Regions from separate parts of the Priestia sp. YIM B13491 genome, predicted to be linked through region 1. Evidence: riboswitches for the same ligand, from Rfam matches in the RefSeq annotation. Region 1 holds a riboswitch; the other holds the start of a gene.

Region 1 (9,197 bases):
AATTGGCGGTTATCATCATTGTGGAACGGGCCAGTCATTTGCATTAATTGTTGTGCTATTTATTTTATTAATCATCATTGGCTGTACTTGTTTTTGCTGATTAGGCCTCATTTGCTCGCATGTGCGAGCTTTTTATAACAGATGGAAAAGGACAAACTTACATATAAATTGTTTAAATAATAAAAAAATTTTGCCAAATCAACATTTACCATATTATACTATAGCTAGTAACTCAATAAGCGAAGGTGAATATATGGAAAAGGAAAAAGTATTTCAACAGCTATTTTCAATGTCATTTACACCAATGCTCGTAATGAATATGGATGGAGATATCCAAATTTTAAATGAAGCGTGCTGCCACCTTTTTAAAACGACGGAGGAACGACTTCTTTCCTGTAATGTATTTGAAGAGCCAAATCGCTTTTTTATTGAAAAGCATGAAGTGGAACCGTTAAGAAAGCAAGAGGAAGAAGTTGTTTTACTTAAGAAAAAAGTAGATCAGCAGTTTCCGATGCACATCCATATTCAGCGCACGGAAGGGGATATTCCGCTCTTAGTTGTTCAGTGGAAAGAGTTTTCCTCAAGTATTGAAAAGCAAGAGGAAGTCATTCGGAAAATGAAGCAATATAAGCAGTTTGTCCAGCAAAGCCAAGATGCATTTATTGTAACAAGAGAAGGCAGAATTCAATATTTGAATCCCGCTGGTGTTAAACTTCTTGGCGGCGAGAAAAAAGAAGAGTATATCGGGCGTCCTTGGCTTCATTTTATTCATCCCGAACATTTAGAAATCGTAAAAGAACGAATGGTTCAGCTAATGAACGGAATGTCGGTGAGGCCGCGTGTTGATGTGAAACTATTGACTAAAAAAGGAGTCGTCATTATTGAATCTTCGGCAACCAAAATTAAGTTTGAAGGACAGGATGCCATTCAGTATATTATTCGCGACGTAACGGATCGAAAAAAATATGATGAAATGGCAAGCAAATCTGAAAAGCTTACAATGGTGAGCAAGTTAGCGGCAGGAGTAGCACATGAAATTCGTAATCCAATGACGGCGATTAAAGGGTTTATTCAGCTGTTAAAAGCATCAAAACAGTATAATGAAGAATACAATGATATTATGCTTGAAGAATTGAATCGCGTCGAATCCATTATTCAAGAATTTTTAACGCTGGCCAAGCCTAAAATTGAAAATTCATACCACCCAAAAAGTCTCAATCAAATCATCCGTCACGTGACATTACTATTAGATACACACGCCAATTATAAAAACTGTCGTATTATTAATGAAATTAGTGATGAGATTACAATCTTTTGTGAAGAAAATGCGCTTAAACAAGTTTTTATTAATTTAATTCAAAATGCGCTTGAGTCAATGAGCAAAGGTACAGTTAAAGTCACCGTTGAGAAAAGAAATGAATACGGCATGGTCATTATCGAGGATGAAGGCTGTGGAATTGATGAGCAATCTTTAGCCCGGCTAGGTGAACCGTTTTATTCTACGAAACAAACAGGAACGGGGCTAGGGTTAATGATTAGCTACCGAATAATCGAACAGCATCAAGGGCATATTTCATTTGCGAGTAAAGTAGGAGTAGGAACAAAAGTAGAAATTGCTCTTCCGTATATTAAAGAACCAGTGAACATTTCATAGCGCTTGCTATTCGTTCACTGGTTTTTATTTGATCGAAATAAAAGCGAATGTTTTTTTATTTTTTTATTTTAATGTTCGTGTATATTGTTGACTAAAGGGTTTGTTTTTGATATATTATCAAATGGCTAGAAAATAACCGAATGATAATAAAAAAAAGAAAATTCGGTCAATAACTTTTATCTTTTACCCGAAGAAAAAAGATGATGGGAGAATGTACAATGAACTCAAATTATGATGTTATTGTGGTAGGGGCAGGACCCGCTGGGATTTTTACTTGCTATGAGTTAACGTTAAAATTACCGGAAGCAACTATTTTATTAATCGATAAAGGACACGATATCTATCAACGTAATTGTCCGATTCTTCAGAAAAAAATTGAAAAATGTCCGCCTGCGGTTGGCAAAAAAGAGTTTGCTGGCTGTTTGCCTGCTTGTTCTATCACAAATGGTTTCGGTGGAGCCGGCGCATATTCAGATGGAAAATTTAATATCACAAGTGAATTTGGAGGCTGGATGACGGATTATCTGTCTGAATCACAGGTGGTAGATTTAATTAAATACGTGGATGAAATTAATTTAAAACACGGAGCAACCGATACGATTACGGATCCGTTAACTGATAAAGTTCGTGAAATTGAAAAACGCGGATACGCAGCAGGATTAAAGCTATTGCGTGCCCAAGTGCGTCATTTAGGAACAGAGCAAAATTTAGAAATTTTAAAAAGCATTTATGAATACTTAAAAGAAAAAATTGATATGCAGTATAAAACGGAAGTAGCCGATTTAATAACAGAAAAAGAAGATGGTCAGCATATCGTGCGCGGTATTGAATTGAAAAATGGTGAAAGAATTACGGCTGATAAAGTGGTGGTTTCACCAGGTCGAGACGGCTCGAAGTGGATGAGCGACTTACTAAAAAAACGTCGTTTAAAAATGATTAACAATCAAGTGGACATCGGCGTTCGAGTAGAAACATCCAACGTTGTTATGGAAGAAATCAACAAGCACTTGTACGAAGGGAAATTCATTTACAATACGTCCGTAGGTACAAGAGTTAGAACGTTTTGCAGCAATCCTTCAGGACATGTGGTAGTAGAGAATCATTCAGGTATTATGTTAGCAAATGGACACGCATACAAAGATCCGAAGCTTGGAAGTCAAAATACGAACTTTGCGCTGCTTGTTTCTCATAAATTTTCGGATCCATTTGATCAGCCGAACGAATATGCGCACGAAGTATCAAGATTAGCTAATATGCTGTCAAACGGGGGCTTAGTTGTTCAAAAGTATGGAGATATTTTAAAGGGCCGTCGTTCAACAGCGACTCGAATTAAAGAGGGCTTTTTAGAACCAACGTTAAAAGAAGCTGTACCGGGTGACTTAGGCTTAGTGCTTCCTTACAATACGATGAAAAGCTTAATTGAAATGACAGAAGCACTGGATCATGTAACGCCTGGGTTAGCATCTGAACATACGCTGTTTTACGGTGTGGAAGCGAAATTTTACTCAGCCCGTCCGAAGTTAAATGATAAGTTTGAAACTGAAATTTCCGGTTTATACGTGGGAGGAGACGGAGCTGGTATTACGCGAGGACTTGCGCAGGCAAGTGCGTGCGGTGTGTGGGTAGCGCGTGACATTGTTGAAAAATTAAAGAATCGCAAAGCAAGTTCTGAACCTGTTACTGTATAAAAAAAGAGGCCGTCACGGCCTCTTTTTTTATATGTGTTAAATAACGAAAGCGAATAAGTAAAAAGTAAAGAACTTATACCCCTCCAACTCCGATAGTTTTATATGATAATTACTCGCTCCTTTTTTAAAAGGTATTAGGGGATCCATATTTCTATCGTGAGCAGAATTAAATAGAATAAGGCGAATTGACAATGTCCATTTATTTCTATCAACAAATTCAGTAAAATTTTAGAGAATTTATATCAAGCAATACAAGGATAAAATCAACAGTTGGAAAGAGTTATTTTTTTGTTGAGTAAAATATTTATGAAAGCAGTAAAGTACGCGGATGTTAGAATAATTATGCAAATTTATGAATGTAATTTAATGAAAAGAAAGTTCACTTTACAAACTATTTTTTGAATTAATTTTTTATCTATTAGATTTTAAGTCTTGTTAAATAACTGTTTGTGGTTTATTGAAATATGATGTAAATATTTTAAAATATAACAATGCTCAACTTTTTATGATAAAACCCTGCATTATTTTTGAATAAAAACTTGACAGAAACATATAAAATGAATTTTAATTAAAGTAAGAATTATTATCATGCAAAAATATTAAAGAAAATTATTTGCTTAATCTCTTTTGTTTTATAAGAGAACGGGGGACCCATATTTGTGCGTAGTGTACTTGGGGTGAATCTTGAATAAATCAAGTAGGGTAACTCACGTACCCGAATCCGACAGCTAACTCCGTAAGCATTCAGTGAGGGAATAACAGGTCTATGAAACCATGATATTCTCATGGTTTTTTGTATAGATAAAAATATTCCTAAACTATTAATCTGAAAATTTTTAATATATTGTATATTTTGAGTGTTATCGCTCTCAATGCATGGTAAAATAAGTATGGTAGTTAGAATCATTCTAATATAATTTATTTACGGGAGGTAAATCTATGAAGCTATCGACAAAGATTATTATCGCGCTAATTGCTGGTGCTGTTGTGGGAGTGTTGATCAATGCTTTTGCTCCAAGTGCTTTTGCTCCGCTGGACAAGTACTTGTTTACACCGCTTGGCCAAATTTTCTTAAGCTTAATTAAAATGCTTGTTGTACCAATTGTGTTTTTCTCTATCACGTTAGGTGTAGCAGGTTTAGGAGATCCTAAAAAACTAGGAAGAATCGGGGCTAAAACAGTTTCCTACTTCCTAGTTACAACAACCGTTGCTATTATTATTGGTTTAATTTTAGCGTATGCAATTAAACCGGGTACGTTTGGATCTTTTGATACAAAAAACGCTTCTTTTGAAGCCGAAAAAGCACCGCCGGTTGGAGAGACATTCTTAAATATGATTCCAGTCAACCCAATCCAAGCGATGGCTGAAGGGAATATGCTTCAACTTATCGTTTTCTCTATCTTTATCGGTTTTGGTATTACGATGCTTGGAAATAAAACAAAAGGGCTTTACAATTTACTTGAGCAAGGCAATGAATTGATGATGTATCTTGTAAATCTAGTGATGAAGTTTGCTCCTTACGGAACATTTGGACTTCTTGCAACCGCGGTTGGAAGTCAAGGCTGGGAGGCAATTAAAGCGATGGGGCTGTACATGATTGTAGTCGTGCTCGCACTGTTTATCCATTCGATTGTAACATATGGAGGATCAGTCGCTCTTATGGCGAGACGTAACCCTATTGAATTTTTTAAAGGTTTTGCTCCTGCGATGACAGTTGGATTCAGTACATCAAGCAGTAATGCAACGCTTCCGATTTCAATGAATGTGGCTCAAAAAAACCTTCGTGTCCCGGAGTCCATCAGCAGTTTTGTTCAGCCGTTAGGTGCTACCATTAACATGGACGGGACGGCAATTATGCAAGGTGTAGCGACTATTTTTATTGCACAAGTATACGGCGTTGACCTGTCGCTGGGTGCTCTTGTGACGGTTGTATTGACAGCGGTGCTTGCTAGTATTGGTACAGCAGGTGTGCCGGGAGTTGGTCTCATTATGCTAGCAATGGTATTGAGTTCGGTTGGCTTGCCTGTAGCAGGTATCGGATTGATTATTGGAATTGATCGCTTGCTTGACATGCTTCGTACATCTGTAAATATTACGGGAGACGCTGCGTGTGCCGTTATTGTGGCTGAGTCAGAAGCAAAGCGTATCGATAAATCTGTAACGCAATCAGCTTAATAAGCGTAAAAGCTCTAGCTATATGCTAGGGCTTTTTTTATTGGCAAGAAACTCTTCGTTTCAGCATACAGTTTAATAAGAGTGTATGTTTGAAAGGAGAGTGCGGAAATGAATAAAACTCATGTAATAAAGCCGCTGCTCGACGACGACTACCCAGTTATTTCATATGGAAAAGGAATTTATTTGTACGACCAAGATGGAAAAAGGTACATAGATGCTTCGTCGGGGGCAGTTACAGCAAGTATCGGACACGGCGTAAAAGAAATTATTGATGCGATGACCGATCAGGCACAGAAAGTTGCGTTTGTATATCGGTCGCAGTTTACAAGTGATCCAACAGAAGCCTTAGCTAAGAAACTATGTGAATTAAGCAGCAATCATTTCCAGTGGAGCTTTTTTGTTAACAGCGGGACAGAAGCGACTGAAACGGCTATGAAAACGGCAATTCAGCATTTTCAAGAGCAAGGAAAGCCAACCAAAACAAAGGTTTTGTCACGCTGGATGAGCTATCACGGTATTACAATAGGAGCTCTGTCTATGTCAGGGCACGTTGGAAGACGAAAACGCTTTTCGTCTTTGCTTGAAGATTATCCTTCGGTTTCGCCTCCTTATTGCTATCGATGTCCGTTTCATCAAACCTATCCATCCTGTAATCTTGCTTGTGCACACGAATTGGAAACAGTTATCAAACGAACCGGCCCTGAACATATTGCTGCTTTTATTACCGAGCCCATTGTAGGAGCAGCCGGAGCAGCCCTTACACCTCCTCCTGGCTATTATGAAGTGATAAGAGAAATTTGTGATAAATATGATGTGTTATGGATTGCGGATGAAGTCATGACGGGAGTTGGGCGTACAGGCGTGATGTTTGCATATGAGCACTGGGGAGTTAAACCAGACATTATGACGCTTGGAAAAGGAGTGGGAGCAGGATATACACCAATAGCCGTTACGTTAGCTAGCAGCAAAACGATTGAACCTATTATGAACGGATCCAAATTAATTATGAGCGGACATACGCTAAGCGCTAATCCGCTGTCATCCGCTGTAGGGATAGCTGTTTTAAGCTATATTGAAAAGCATGATCTTGTTCAAGAAGCAGCGCTGAAAGGAGACTATTTAGTAGGGAAATTGAAGAAACTTCAGCTTCTTTACCCTATCATTGGGGACATACGTGGTAAAGGCTTATTAGTTGGTCTTGAGCTTGTGCAAAATCCAAAAACGAAGGAGCCTTTTTCATCCTCTGAAAATATGACGGCGCGCGTAATAAGTAAAGCCCAAAAAAATGGTCTTCTCCTTTATCCTTCGCAAGCAGGAACAGACGGAGTCGAGGGAGACGGTATTATTATTGCGCCACCATTTACGATTACTCATCGTCAACTTGATGAAGCGGTCGATCTGCTTTCGAAAACATTGCATGAAGTGCAAAATGAAAAACAGGGAAATGAGGTGGAATGAGTGACAAAGGTCGAAAACTCATTTCAAAAGATTACAACTGTGGAACAAGCGATCGAATACGTGGATCATGCTGCTACGCTGATGATAGGAGGGTTTGGAGGAGTAGGCAGCCCGCCTTCTCTCATTGACGGTCTTATTGAAAGCGGAAAATCAAATTTTACATTGATATGTAATGATTCAGGCTTTCCTCATATTGGTGCGGGAAAATTGGTAAGCCAAGGAAGAATTCAAAAGCTGATCGCTTCTCATATTGGATCGAACCCAGTGGCTGGAACGCTGATGACAGAAGAAAAGCTGAAAGTTGAGTTTTCTCCTCAAGGAACGCTTGCTGAACGGATTCGAGCGGGAGGAGTTGGACTCGGAGGAGTACTGATTGATGTAGGAATTGAAAATGACATTATTCAATTTGGAAAAGAAAAAGTGGAAGTAGACGGCAAGACATTTTTAGTTGAAAAACCACTCACAGCCGATGTAGCTTTTGTATATGCAAAAAAAGCAGATCCATTCGGCAACTTGCTTTATGATAAAAGCGCTCGAAACACTAATCCATTAATGGCTATGGCAGGTCGTATCACTATTGCTGAAGTGGATGAAATCGTTCCTCTTGGGGACATTGACCCAGAGAACGTGATGACGTCAGGTGTATTTGTGGATTATATTGTCCCTTCAAAAGGAGTGAATTGGAAATGGGTTTGGGAATAGATATTCGTCATCGTATTGCAAAACGTGCTGCGGCTGAAATCAAAAACGGCATGATTGTTAATTTAGGGATTGGCATTCCTTCTCTTATTCCTAATTATGTACCAAGCGCTGTTCATGTGATGTTTCATGCTGAAAACGGAATTTTAGGGTTAGGATCTTCGCCTCCTTTGGGTGAAGAAGATGAGAATGTCTGCAATGCAGCAGGCTATCCAACAACTACCGTTCAAGGGGCTTCATACTGTGATAGTGCTACAGCCTTCGCGATGATTCGAAAAGGATACGTCGATATGACCATTCTTGGCGCGTTAGAAGTGAGTGAAAAAGGGGATTTAGCTAATTGGATTGTGCCAGGTAGGCGAGTTCCTGGGATGGGAGGAGCGATGGAATTAGCTCAAAAAGCGAAAAAAGTCATTGTGCTAATGAATCATACGAGCAAGACAGGAGAACCGAAGCTGGTTAAGACGTGCTCTTTACCTCTGACTGCTTCGGGCTGCGTGGGATTAGTTATTACAGATCGGGCGGTTTTTAAAGTAGAAAAAGATGCGCTTCTTCTAACAGAGTTAATGTCTCCTTATACCGTAGAGGATATTTTGAGTTCAACAGAAGCGACAGTTCGCCTGAGTGATCAATTGATTACGATACCATAAGGAGGACCATTACATGAACATACAGCAATCTATTCATAACTGGATGACAGAGCATCGTCAAAGTGCAGTGCGTTTACTCAAGCGTTTCGTAGAAGAAGCAAGCGTACAAGGTTCTGAAAAGCATGCGCAGGCAATTGTCATTGAACGCCTTCGACAGCTGCAGTTAGATATTGATATATGGGAACCGGATGAAAAAATACTTCGCAGCCATGAAGCTTTTGCCTCCAACCGTTCTACTTTTCGAGATAGTCCGAATGTGGTAGGCGTGTTAAAAGGGAAAGGTGGAGGGAAATCCATTATTTTGAATGGGCACATTGATGTAGTACCACCCGGAGATCTTTCACAGTGGACGGAAGACCCTTATACGGCTGTTGTAAAAGATGGAAACTTATATGGACGCGGAGCAACGGATATGAAAGGAGGAAATGTGTCATTACTTTTAGCTATTCAAGCGTTGAAAGAGCTAGATATTTCACTAAAAGGAGATGTTATTTTTCAAAGCGTAGTAGAAGAGGAAAGCGGAGGTGCAGGAACACTTTCCTGTGTACTTAGAGGGTACAAAGCAGATGGTGCCATTATTCCAGAACCAACCAACATGAAGATCTTCCCTAAACAGCAAGGCTCCATGTGGTTTCGAGTCACCGTGCATGGAGTAGCAGCACATGGAGGTACTCGGTATGAAGGCGTGAGTGCGATTGAAAAAGCAGCTGTGGTGCTTAAACATATTGAGGGGCTTGAAAAAGAGAGAAACAGTCGAATTACCGATCCGCTCTATAATAAAATTCCCATTCCCGTGCCGATCAATATCGGAAATATACAAGGAGGAACGTGGCCTTCTTCAGTCGCTGATCAAGTAATATTAGAAGGCAGGAT
Region 2 (9,197 bases), 130 kb from region 1:
TCCATTGCTAAATGACTTTCTCGGTAGCTGATGCCGCCTTTTACAGGTGTACCTACGCCTGGTGCATCATCCGGATCTAAGCCGTCTAAGTCCAGCGACAGGTGCACGCCGTCTGTACCGCTTAAATAATCAATCGTTTCTTTCATCACTTGCGTCATACCTAAACGATCAATTTCATGCATGGTATACACTTTAATTCCTTTTTCTTTAATTAACTCTTTTTCACCATCATCCAATGAGCGTGCACCGATAATAACTAGATTTTCAGGTTTAATTTTTGGGGTATACCCTCCAATATTTAAAAGTACAGGATGTCCAATACCAAGGCTCACCGCTAACGGCATGCCGTGAATATTGCCTGATGGAGATGTTTCAGCGGTGTTTAAATCACCGTGAGCATCATACCAAATAACGCCTAAATTTTCTGAACCTTTCGCGACTCCTGCAAGCGTTCCAATTGCAATGCTGTGGTCTCCGCCTAATATTAACGGAAAACGGTCTTGCTCTCTCACTTCTTCAACTCGTGCAGCAAGCTGTTCATTTCCGCTCGCTACAGCCGCTAAGTTTTTCAAATTCGTATTTTTATCTACGTCTGCCCGCTCTTTAATTTCTACTTTAATATCGCCTTCATCGTGTACGGTATAGCCAAGAGCTTCTAAGCGTGTATTCATGCCTGCATAGCGGATCGCGCTCGGCCCCATGTCTACACCCCTTCTTGTTTGTCCGTAATCCATTGGTACACCGATAATTGAAATGTCTTTTTTCATTTTCTATACCTCCGTTGCATTTTATTCTGTGTGAAGTAAACATAGGTGTTTATGTAACTATGTATTTTTTTCATTGATACAGCCCCTCATCTATTTCTTATGCAAAAATGATGCCAACTTTGTTTGTAGCATTCTATCAGTCTTTCTATCACGGGTTTTCTTACACATGCAAAAAAAACTGTCGATTTCTACAACTTTTTGGCAAACTACGCAAATTTTTTTGTCGTTTGGTTTAAAATCGCCAATTTTATTTGCTTTCATAAAAAAGAGATTGCGACATAACAAAATTCATTCAATTTAAAGATGAACAAATGGAATAAAGGAGCGAGTATGGATCGCTCGTTACACCGCTGTTGATTTACGTGCAACAGCTAGAAGTAACTACACACTGAAAACCTACGTTTGCCATACCAATAAAAAAATCCGAACGAGTTGGATTCTCCATCAAGAATCTCAATTCATCGTTCGGATTTTTCTTCACCTAAACTACTTTTGTCCCAGTCTCTTTTTTAATTTGTAATAACGTCTCCGTCTTCATCATCGCCGGCATCGTCTTCACCAGGATCTTTTTCTAATGAGACCACTTTCTTTTCTTCATCCCATTTCACTTTGTAGCCAAGTGATTTGGCTACTTTGATAACTGATAAATACGAGTGATGATTTGGTTTATACAGCTTTAAGTCACTCGAATCAATGACGCCTAAGCCTAACAGCAGGCGATCCGACTGAACGTAAGGCTTTCCATCAATCAGCTTCACTTGCTTATCAGTAAATGGATAAACGGCACGGTTGACTTCAACTGTAAACTCTCCTTTTTTCTCTTCTTTAATTGGTTTTGGCTGTTTGGATACATATTTAATTGCGTCTACTCCTAGTACCGTGCCTTGGCGCGTATTATCAGCGCCTCCGTACATTTTCCCCGTTTCATAGTCATAGATAACCGCTTGAACGTTTCCAATGTGCTCAGGCTTTTCTTCAAACGCATGTCCTTTGGCCATCATTTCAAGAATTGTATCTTGGCTAAAGCCAGGTTCCCATCTTACGGTTGGGTAGCCGCCTGAATAAATACGAGGTGTTAAAATCGCTTTTTGAATCGGCATCTTATGGTCAATAACATTCATAATCGTTTCTGCTACAGACGCAATGATGGTGGGGCCTCCCGGTGAACCAATTGCCATAAACGGCTTTCCGTCTTTTAACAGGATCGTTGGAGACATGCTGCTTCGAGGACGTTTTTTAGGCTCAACCTCGTTCACGCCTCCCGGAGTGGCATCGAAATCCGTCATTTCATTGTTGAGCATAAATCCGTAGTCAGGAACCATAATTCCTGAACCAAAAACTTGTTCAATGGTAGTCGTGTAAGAAACCATGTTTCCCCATTTGTCTACAACAGAGAAATGAGTCGTTTGGCCGATTGGATTTTCTTCCTTTACTGTTGCTTTATTTGGATTTTCTTTTCCTTCATATTTCCAAGGGTCTCCTTCTTTGACATTAGGCGTTGCTTTGTTTGGATTAATTAATTTACGACGTTCTTTAATATAATCTTCATCTAACAGTCCTTTTTTCGGCACTTCGTAAAAGTCTTCATCTGCCATATACGCCGCGCGGTCCGCGAAAGCTAAGTGCATCGCTTCCGTTAAATGCTGCAAATACTGAGGCGTATTGGAACCCATTTTTTCTACATCATAACCTTCCATTAGCTTTAGAATCTGCTGCACGGTTAATCCGCCGGAGCTAGGAGGAGCTGCACTAACCACATCGTAGCCTCGGTAAGTTGTTTTGACCGGCTCACGTTCTTTTACAACGTAATTTTTCAAATCATCCATGGTCATGCTTCCATCGCGTTTTTGAACTTCTTTAACAAGCGCTTTTCCAATTTCTCCTTTATAAAGAGCGTCTGATCCTTCTTTTTGAATAAGCTTTAATGTTTTAGCAAGATCGGCCTGAATAAGCTTATCTCCTTCTTTTAACGGCTTGCCATTCGGCACAAATACATTACCGGCCGTTTGGTATCTTTCAAGCTTGTCTACATTTTCATCAATGTACTGAGCCATCGACCAATTTACTTTGATTCCTTGTTCTGCTTGAGTAATAGCTGGTTTAATAACATCTGATAAGTCCATTGTTCCATAATCTTTAAGGGCTGTTTCTACTCCTTTTAGCGTACCAGGAACTCCAACTGCCTTTCCTGTTATGTGACGCTTACTGAAAGGGATGACTTTTCCTTTTGAATCTAAAAACAGCTTAGGCGTGACATCAGCTGGTGCCATTTCACGGCTGTCTAACATCGTAATTTTATCTTTCTTTTTTTCATAAATCATCATAAAGCCGCCGCCGCCGATACCTGACATCATCGGTTCCACAACGTTTAGAGATAATTGAATGGCAGCTGCCGCATCTACAGCGTTTCCGCCTTCAGCTAAAACTTTCCTTCCCGCTTCAGCAGCCAGTGGGTGAGATGCCGCTACAATTCCTTGTGTAGCACCTCGTTTCATTGAATGGTCGACACCCGGAACTTCAGCAGCAGCTGGTGTGACAACTAAACTTAAACTAAATAATGCAATAACCAACATCTTCATAACCTTCATCTGGGTCTCCTCCTTCAAATACATTATTTCACATCGTCTGAAACGATGGATTTCACAAAGAATAAATTGGCTTATTATGATATTTTTTACATATATGTATAAATAAAAAGCAAAGTAAATCAGACCTTTGCTTTTTTAGTTAATTGCATGTTTACCTTTTTCTCTATTCATTTACAATTATCTATATTTTCCAACAATTTATCCATAGGCTGATAGTTTCTTACTATTTTTGGAATTATGTAGACTGAACGCTCTAATAATGTAGAAAATCTAGCAGTTAAGAAGTCGTTGGACTTACATGCATTTCTTAAAATTTTTATAAATATTCTTATTATTATATAAAAAGCAATTCTTTATGAAAATCAGCATATGTTTCCTCAAAACCAAAAATAAAACAGGACTTTTGATTCACCGTCCTGTTTGCAGCATGTCTTCGACTTTTTTAATATCTCCGTGAGTAGGATTGATTTCCCGGGCATAGGCGATTTGTTCTTTCGCTTTTTCCATTTCTTTTAATTGAATATAGGTTTTGGCGAGTTCGAGCGGCAGCATAATCCCTTCAAAACCAAGATCTTGCGCCCGCTGCAAATAAGACAGCGATTTTTCGTAATTCCCTCCAAACATAAGCGGAGTTTCCCGGTATTTTATTCCTCGAACGAAGTGCGCCAAGCTTGAAGATGGATTTAATGTTAGTGCCTGATGAAGAGCTCGGTCCATTTCTAAATTTAATACCATTTTTTCAAAGATAATTGATTCTTCGATTTGCTTTGCTAAACAAACCGCTAAGTAACAGTACAAATCAGATGCTTGAGGTTTTTTCTTCATTTCTTGTTGAATTTCGCGTTTGACCTCTCTCCACTTTCCCTCTTCTAGCTGATTCATGACGTATTCTACATGTATTCCCACCACTTTGCCCTCCTTTTCCTCTTTATCATAAAGGATTTCTGCACAAATGAAAAAAGTAAGTGTTCTTCATTCTTCTCAAAAGATCGTTACCGTTAAAAAATAGGCAAATTTCTCAATCACTTAACCCAATTAGTACATAGGATATAGAGACTTTTACTAAAGGAGGTTACACATATGGGCGCAAAAGGCGGTTTTGGTTTTTCATTTATCGTTGTTTTATTTATTCTATTAGTAATCGTAGGGTGTTCTTGCTACTACTAATTTCTAGAGGGGATGAACATCATTCATCCTCTTATTTCAAAAAAAAACCATGCTTTCGCATGGCTACATACCGATTAGATGAATGAGTAGAGGAACTCATTGTTCGGCAATATTGAAGAAATTTTTGGTTTTTACTTCCGCCTAGTATGCCCTTTTTGACGGGGGCTATGCGTAAATAAAGTTAACGTTTAAAAGCGAAAGCCAGACGCACCTACAATAACAAGTAAAACAAATAACACAACGATTAACGCAAAATTTTGTTTTCCCACGTACCATCCCTCACTTCCTATTATCTGCTTTTAGTGTATGCAACAGCTTGGCAAAATGTTTAGGACAGGGGTGCGGATTTTTCCAATGAGAAAAACCTTCAAATTCCGCCAAAAAAAGTGAATCATATTTTTGTTTCTTTCGTTATATATAGTAAGAGATTTTTTACTATAAAAAAGGGGGACCTTTAATGCGCCGACATTCCAAATTGCCCATTGTTCTTGTCTTTGCCTTCTTTTTATTCATCGCAACTGTTTTGTGCGTAACCTCTTATATGTCTTGAACGTATAAATAATATAAAAAAATCGCCTTATCGAAGGCGATTTTTCTACCCTAGCATTATATCTTCATTTGGATAACGAACAGCTTCGCGCTTTTGCTTAGATAATGAAAACGCAAGCGTTAATGGCCCCACTTTTCCTAAAAACATGATAAAGATAATAATTACGCGTCCAAAGTACGAAAGTTCAGGAGTTGCTCCCATTGATAAACCTACTGTTCCAAACGCTGAAACAACTTCAAACATAATTTTTACAAACGGAAGGTTTTCCGAAATATTTAACAGGAAAATGGCCCCAAATACAAACATAATTGAAATCATCGTGATGGCTAGTGCCTTAAACACGTGAAGAGGAAGAAGTCGTCTCTTTAACAGCACAATATCTTCCCGGCTTCGTAAAAATGCCCATACAGAAAAAACAATCACCACAAACGTTGTTAGTTTAATACCGCCTCCTGTTGACGCACTTCCTGCACCAATAAACATTAATAAGACCATTAAAAAGACCGTTGCATCATGCAGGTGAGCTAAATCAATTGTATTAAATCCAGCGGTTCTTGTCGTTACTGCTTGAAAATAAGAAGCCCATACTTTGTCTCCTAATGATAAATTTCCGAGCGTATGCGAATTGCTGTACTCTAAGAAAAAAATAAAAAGCATGGCAATCACATTAATCGCAAACGTGCTGATAATCATAATTTTTGAATGCAACGTTAGTTTTTTATACGATTTTTTCACCCACATATCAGCAAGAACGGTAAACCCTAACCCGCCAATGATGAACAAAAAAGAAATCGTTATGTTAATAATAGGATCTCCAACATACTGTACTAAGTTATCAGACAGTAGTCCAAACCCTGCGTTATTAAAAGCTGAAATTGAATGAAACAAGCTAAAGAACAGCCCCTTAGACCATCCGAATTCCGGAACCCAGCGTATCGCTAAAAAAATAAGTGCAATAAACTCAATTAAAAATGAAAAGATAAACAGCCTTTTAACTAGCAGGACAACTCCGCCGACGCTTGTTTGATTTAATGCCTGCTGAACGAGCATACGCTCTTTAAATCCAATTTTTTTACCTAGCATCATAAAAATCAACACGGCAAATGACATAATGCCAAGACCGCCTATTTGAATTAACAGCATAATGATCGTTTGACCGATGACGGTAAAACGCGTACCTGTATCTACGACGGCTAAGCCGGTCACTGTCATAGCGGAAGTAGATGTAAAAAGGGCGTCTACCCATCGGATTGGCTCAGTAGTAGAAAAAGGCATCATCAATAGAAGAGCACCCATAATAATTCCTCCGCCAAAAATGGAGACAAGCAGCTGCGGAGGGGTGAGTTTAATGATTTGTTTTTTCATGAGTTAAACTCCTTCTTCTTCAAAACGGTTCAAATCGCGGTTATGTCCGATAACAATAAGCATATCTCCTTGTTCAATTATTTCATGCGCGGTAGGCGAAATCACCATTTCCCCGTCTTTTCGCTGAAAGCCGATAATGTTGCAGCCGTACTTGGCACGAATGTTTAAATCAAACAGCGTTTTATTATGAAGTTTCTTAGAGGCGACAATTTCGACAATACTATAATCCTTTGATAATTCAATGTAATCAATGATTTTTTCTGACACTACGTGATGAGCAATACGTTTAGCAATATCACGCTCAGGATGAATGACTTTGTCTGCTCCTATTTTCTCCAGCACTTTTTGATGATACATATTCACTGCTTTTACCCATACTTGCTTAACGCCCATATCTTTTAAAAGCATCGTTGCGAGAACGCTTGCTTCGATATCATCCCCAAACGAAATAAGAGCATGATCAACATTGCGAATACCTAGCCCCTTTAAGCTAGCTTCATCAATCGCGTTTGCTTGCACAACATATGTAGCTGAGTTGCTAAATTTATTTACTACCTCCTGATTGCGGTCAATAGCGAGCACATCCACATCCAGATTAGCAAACTCTTCAACCAAACTGCCTCCAAAACGACCTAATCCCAATACAGCAAACTGTTTTTTCATAATGTATTTATTCCTTTCTTCAACTGCTGTGTGTTCTCTTAGCTTATACTTTTTCTAAAAAATTACATCTTTTTCTTAAAAAAAGCGCAAAAAAACACAGGAAGGCTCCTGTGTTTTTTCACACTCTTCCCCCTCAAAACGCTTGCGAAGTTAGCTGTCGGGTTCGGGTTTTAAGAGTAACCCTACCTTTTTAAGGATTCACCCCGAAGCACAATATGTGCGTAAATAATGGGTCCTCCGCTCCGTAATGGATTAAGCGATTTTTATTCAAATGTCTATGATCTATTTTTTAGAATAATCGATTCGATTCATGATACGTTTCACTTCACGAAAGCTATCTTACTCCTGTGAATTTTGTCTGTCAAGATATTTTTAGGGAAGACCTCACTTGCCCTGCAAGCTGCAAAAATCATATAAATCTAAACTGACAATCATTTTGTGAAATTGATCAAATAAATTAATAACAGCTAAAAGCTCTAACAGCTGCGTATCACTGTAAAATTTCTTTAATTGATCCATATCAGCATCGGTCAACTCCCTTGGACGCACTCGGTATACATCAATAAATCGAAACAGCAGTCGATCTTTTTCTTCCAGCTCTTTTTCTCTTAACACTTTTTGATTAAGCGTCTCATCGCCTACATATGACATGCTCATACATGTCTCACAGCCGTTAACACCTGCTAGATAAAGCCTTATTTTTTCCTTAGTCTCTCTCTCTACTATATCGCTGTTCCAAAGCGTGTTGTAAAGTTCATCATACAATCTTTTTACATGCGGAATTAAATTCAATGCTTTTTCAAAATTTGTTCCCTCTTCGTTTGCTAACAAAACTCTTGCCATTTTTTACTCACTCCTTTTTAATTATTATAGTAAGAAAAATGGAAATTTCAGATTACATATAAAACATTTTATCTACTATTACTAATCAAATGAAACGTTAATGAGAAAGAAGGTTTTCAATTGAAAATTGATGAAATTGATTTATCGATTTTGCAGGCGCTGCAGCAAAACAGCCGCCTTTCCTTACGAGAGCTAGGAAAACAAATTAACTTGTCTCCTCCTTCGGTGGCAGAGCGAGTAAGGCAGCTAGAGAGCTTTGGTGTTATAAAAGGGTATACGATTGATATTGATTATGAAAAGCTGCACCTGCCCGTGTCGTGTTTTATTGAAGTAACGATGAAAAACGGCGAGCACGAGCGTTTTAAACGATTTATTTCTCATTATCCCTACGCTTTATTCTGTGAACGCATCGCCGGGCAAGCCTGCTTTATTACAAAGCTTCAGCTTCCTCACCTGCACGTACTCGAACAATTTATTAACGAAATTACACCTTATGCCAAAACGATTTCACACATCGCCCTTTCTCACGTAGAGATGGCTCCTGCGTTATTGAGTCATTTAAAAGATGAAAAGTGATTGAAACGTAACGAAAAAATCCGAACGATTCATCGTTCGGATCTTCTTTCCACTAAACTACTTTTGTCCCAAGCTCTTTTGTTCGTCCAACAGCATAAAAAATAACCCTCCAAAGCTGGAGGGTATAAATTTTCCGAATAATGAAAGTTTTACAACTTCATTTTATCAGGTGCCGACATTTCTGTCTACTTAAAAATGTAAAAGAGCTCTCTATTAATAGAAAGCTCTTTTACCTGCTTGTTTTTTGAAAACAATCAATCTATATAAAAGGGAACTACCTAAGGTTGAACGTCACGTGAAACCTTGGCAGTTCATCCTGGATATAGCGGTTGATATGATTCAAAACAAGTTCTTTCATCATTTCTTCTTTGACTTCTGATTCCGTTTTTTTATCTTTTTGTTTTAAAATAAAAATGTAATAGACTTTACCCATTTTAATGGGCTCACTACTCTCTCCGATGTGCTGTTTTTTTAAAACATCTATAAAAGAGGGAGATAGACTTGAAAGCTTTAGATTACCAGCATTCTCTATTTTGCTGATTGTCTGGACATCAGCATATTTTTTTTGAACGTCTTGAAGGGATATTCCCTTTTGCAGTTCAGCCGCAGCGGCAGAGGCATCATGTAAAGTGGAAAAAGCCAGCTGCGTAAAAGCTACACGCGTTAGATCGTTTTCAA

Evidence for each region. Region 1 has a riboswitch for cyclic di-AMP ahead of ACFX4E_RS04315 (dicarboxylate/amino acid:cation symporter). Riboswitches for the same ligand answer to the same signal wherever they lie in the genome.
Region 2: linked by a shared signal. The riboswitch ahead of ACFX4E_RS04995 (potassium channel family protein) and the one ahead of ACFX4E_RS04315 (dicarboxylate/amino acid:cation symporter) in region 1 are both predicted to bind cyclic di-AMP.

What each region holds. Positions count from the first base shown of each region.
Region 1 is NZ_JBHZOR010000001.1:847,561-856,757, forward strand. Features, by position in the region: gene ACFX4E_RS04300 (YjcZ family sporulation protein) at 1-100, shown strand, start outside; gene ACFX4E_RS04305 (ATP-binding protein) at 254-1,654, shown strand; gene ACFX4E_RS04310 (NAD(P)/FAD-dependent oxidoreductase) at 1,873-3,342, shown strand; cyclic di-AMP (ydaO/yuaA leader) riboswitch at 3,947-4,101, shown strand; gene ACFX4E_RS04315 (dicarboxylate/amino acid:cation symporter) at 4,282-5,517, shown strand; gene ACFX4E_RS04320 (aspartate aminotransferase family protein) at 5,626-6,975, shown strand; gene ACFX4E_RS04325 (CoA transferase subunit A) at 6,976-7,677, shown strand; gene ACFX4E_RS04330 (3-oxoacid CoA-transferase subunit B) at 7,662-8,324, shown strand; gene ACFX4E_RS04335 (peptidase) at 8,338-9,197, shown strand, end outside.
Region 2 is NZ_JBHZOR010000001.1:976,573-985,769, reverse strand. Features, by position in the region: gene rocF (arginase) at 1-767, opposite strand, end outside; gene ggt (gamma-glutamyltransferase) at 1,277-3,355, opposite strand; gene ACFX4E_RS05015 (tetratricopeptide repeat protein) at 3,764-4,261, opposite strand; gene ACFX4E_RS05010 (YjcZ family sporulation protein) at 4,436-4,522, shown strand; gene ACFX4E_RS05005 (YjcZ family sporulation protein) at 4,711-4,791, opposite strand; gene ACFX4E_RS05000 (TrkH family potassium uptake protein) at 5,118-6,437, opposite strand; gene ACFX4E_RS04995 (potassium channel family protein) at 6,441-7,100, opposite strand; cyclic di-AMP (ydaO/yuaA leader) riboswitch at 7,225-7,369, opposite strand; gene ACFX4E_RS04990 (carboxymuconolactone decarboxylase family protein) at 7,485-7,943, opposite strand; gene ACFX4E_RS04985 (Lrp/AsnC family transcriptional regulator) at 8,064-8,519, shown strand; gene ACFX4E_RS04980 (peptidyl-prolyl cis-trans isomerase) at 8,794-9,197, opposite strand, start outside.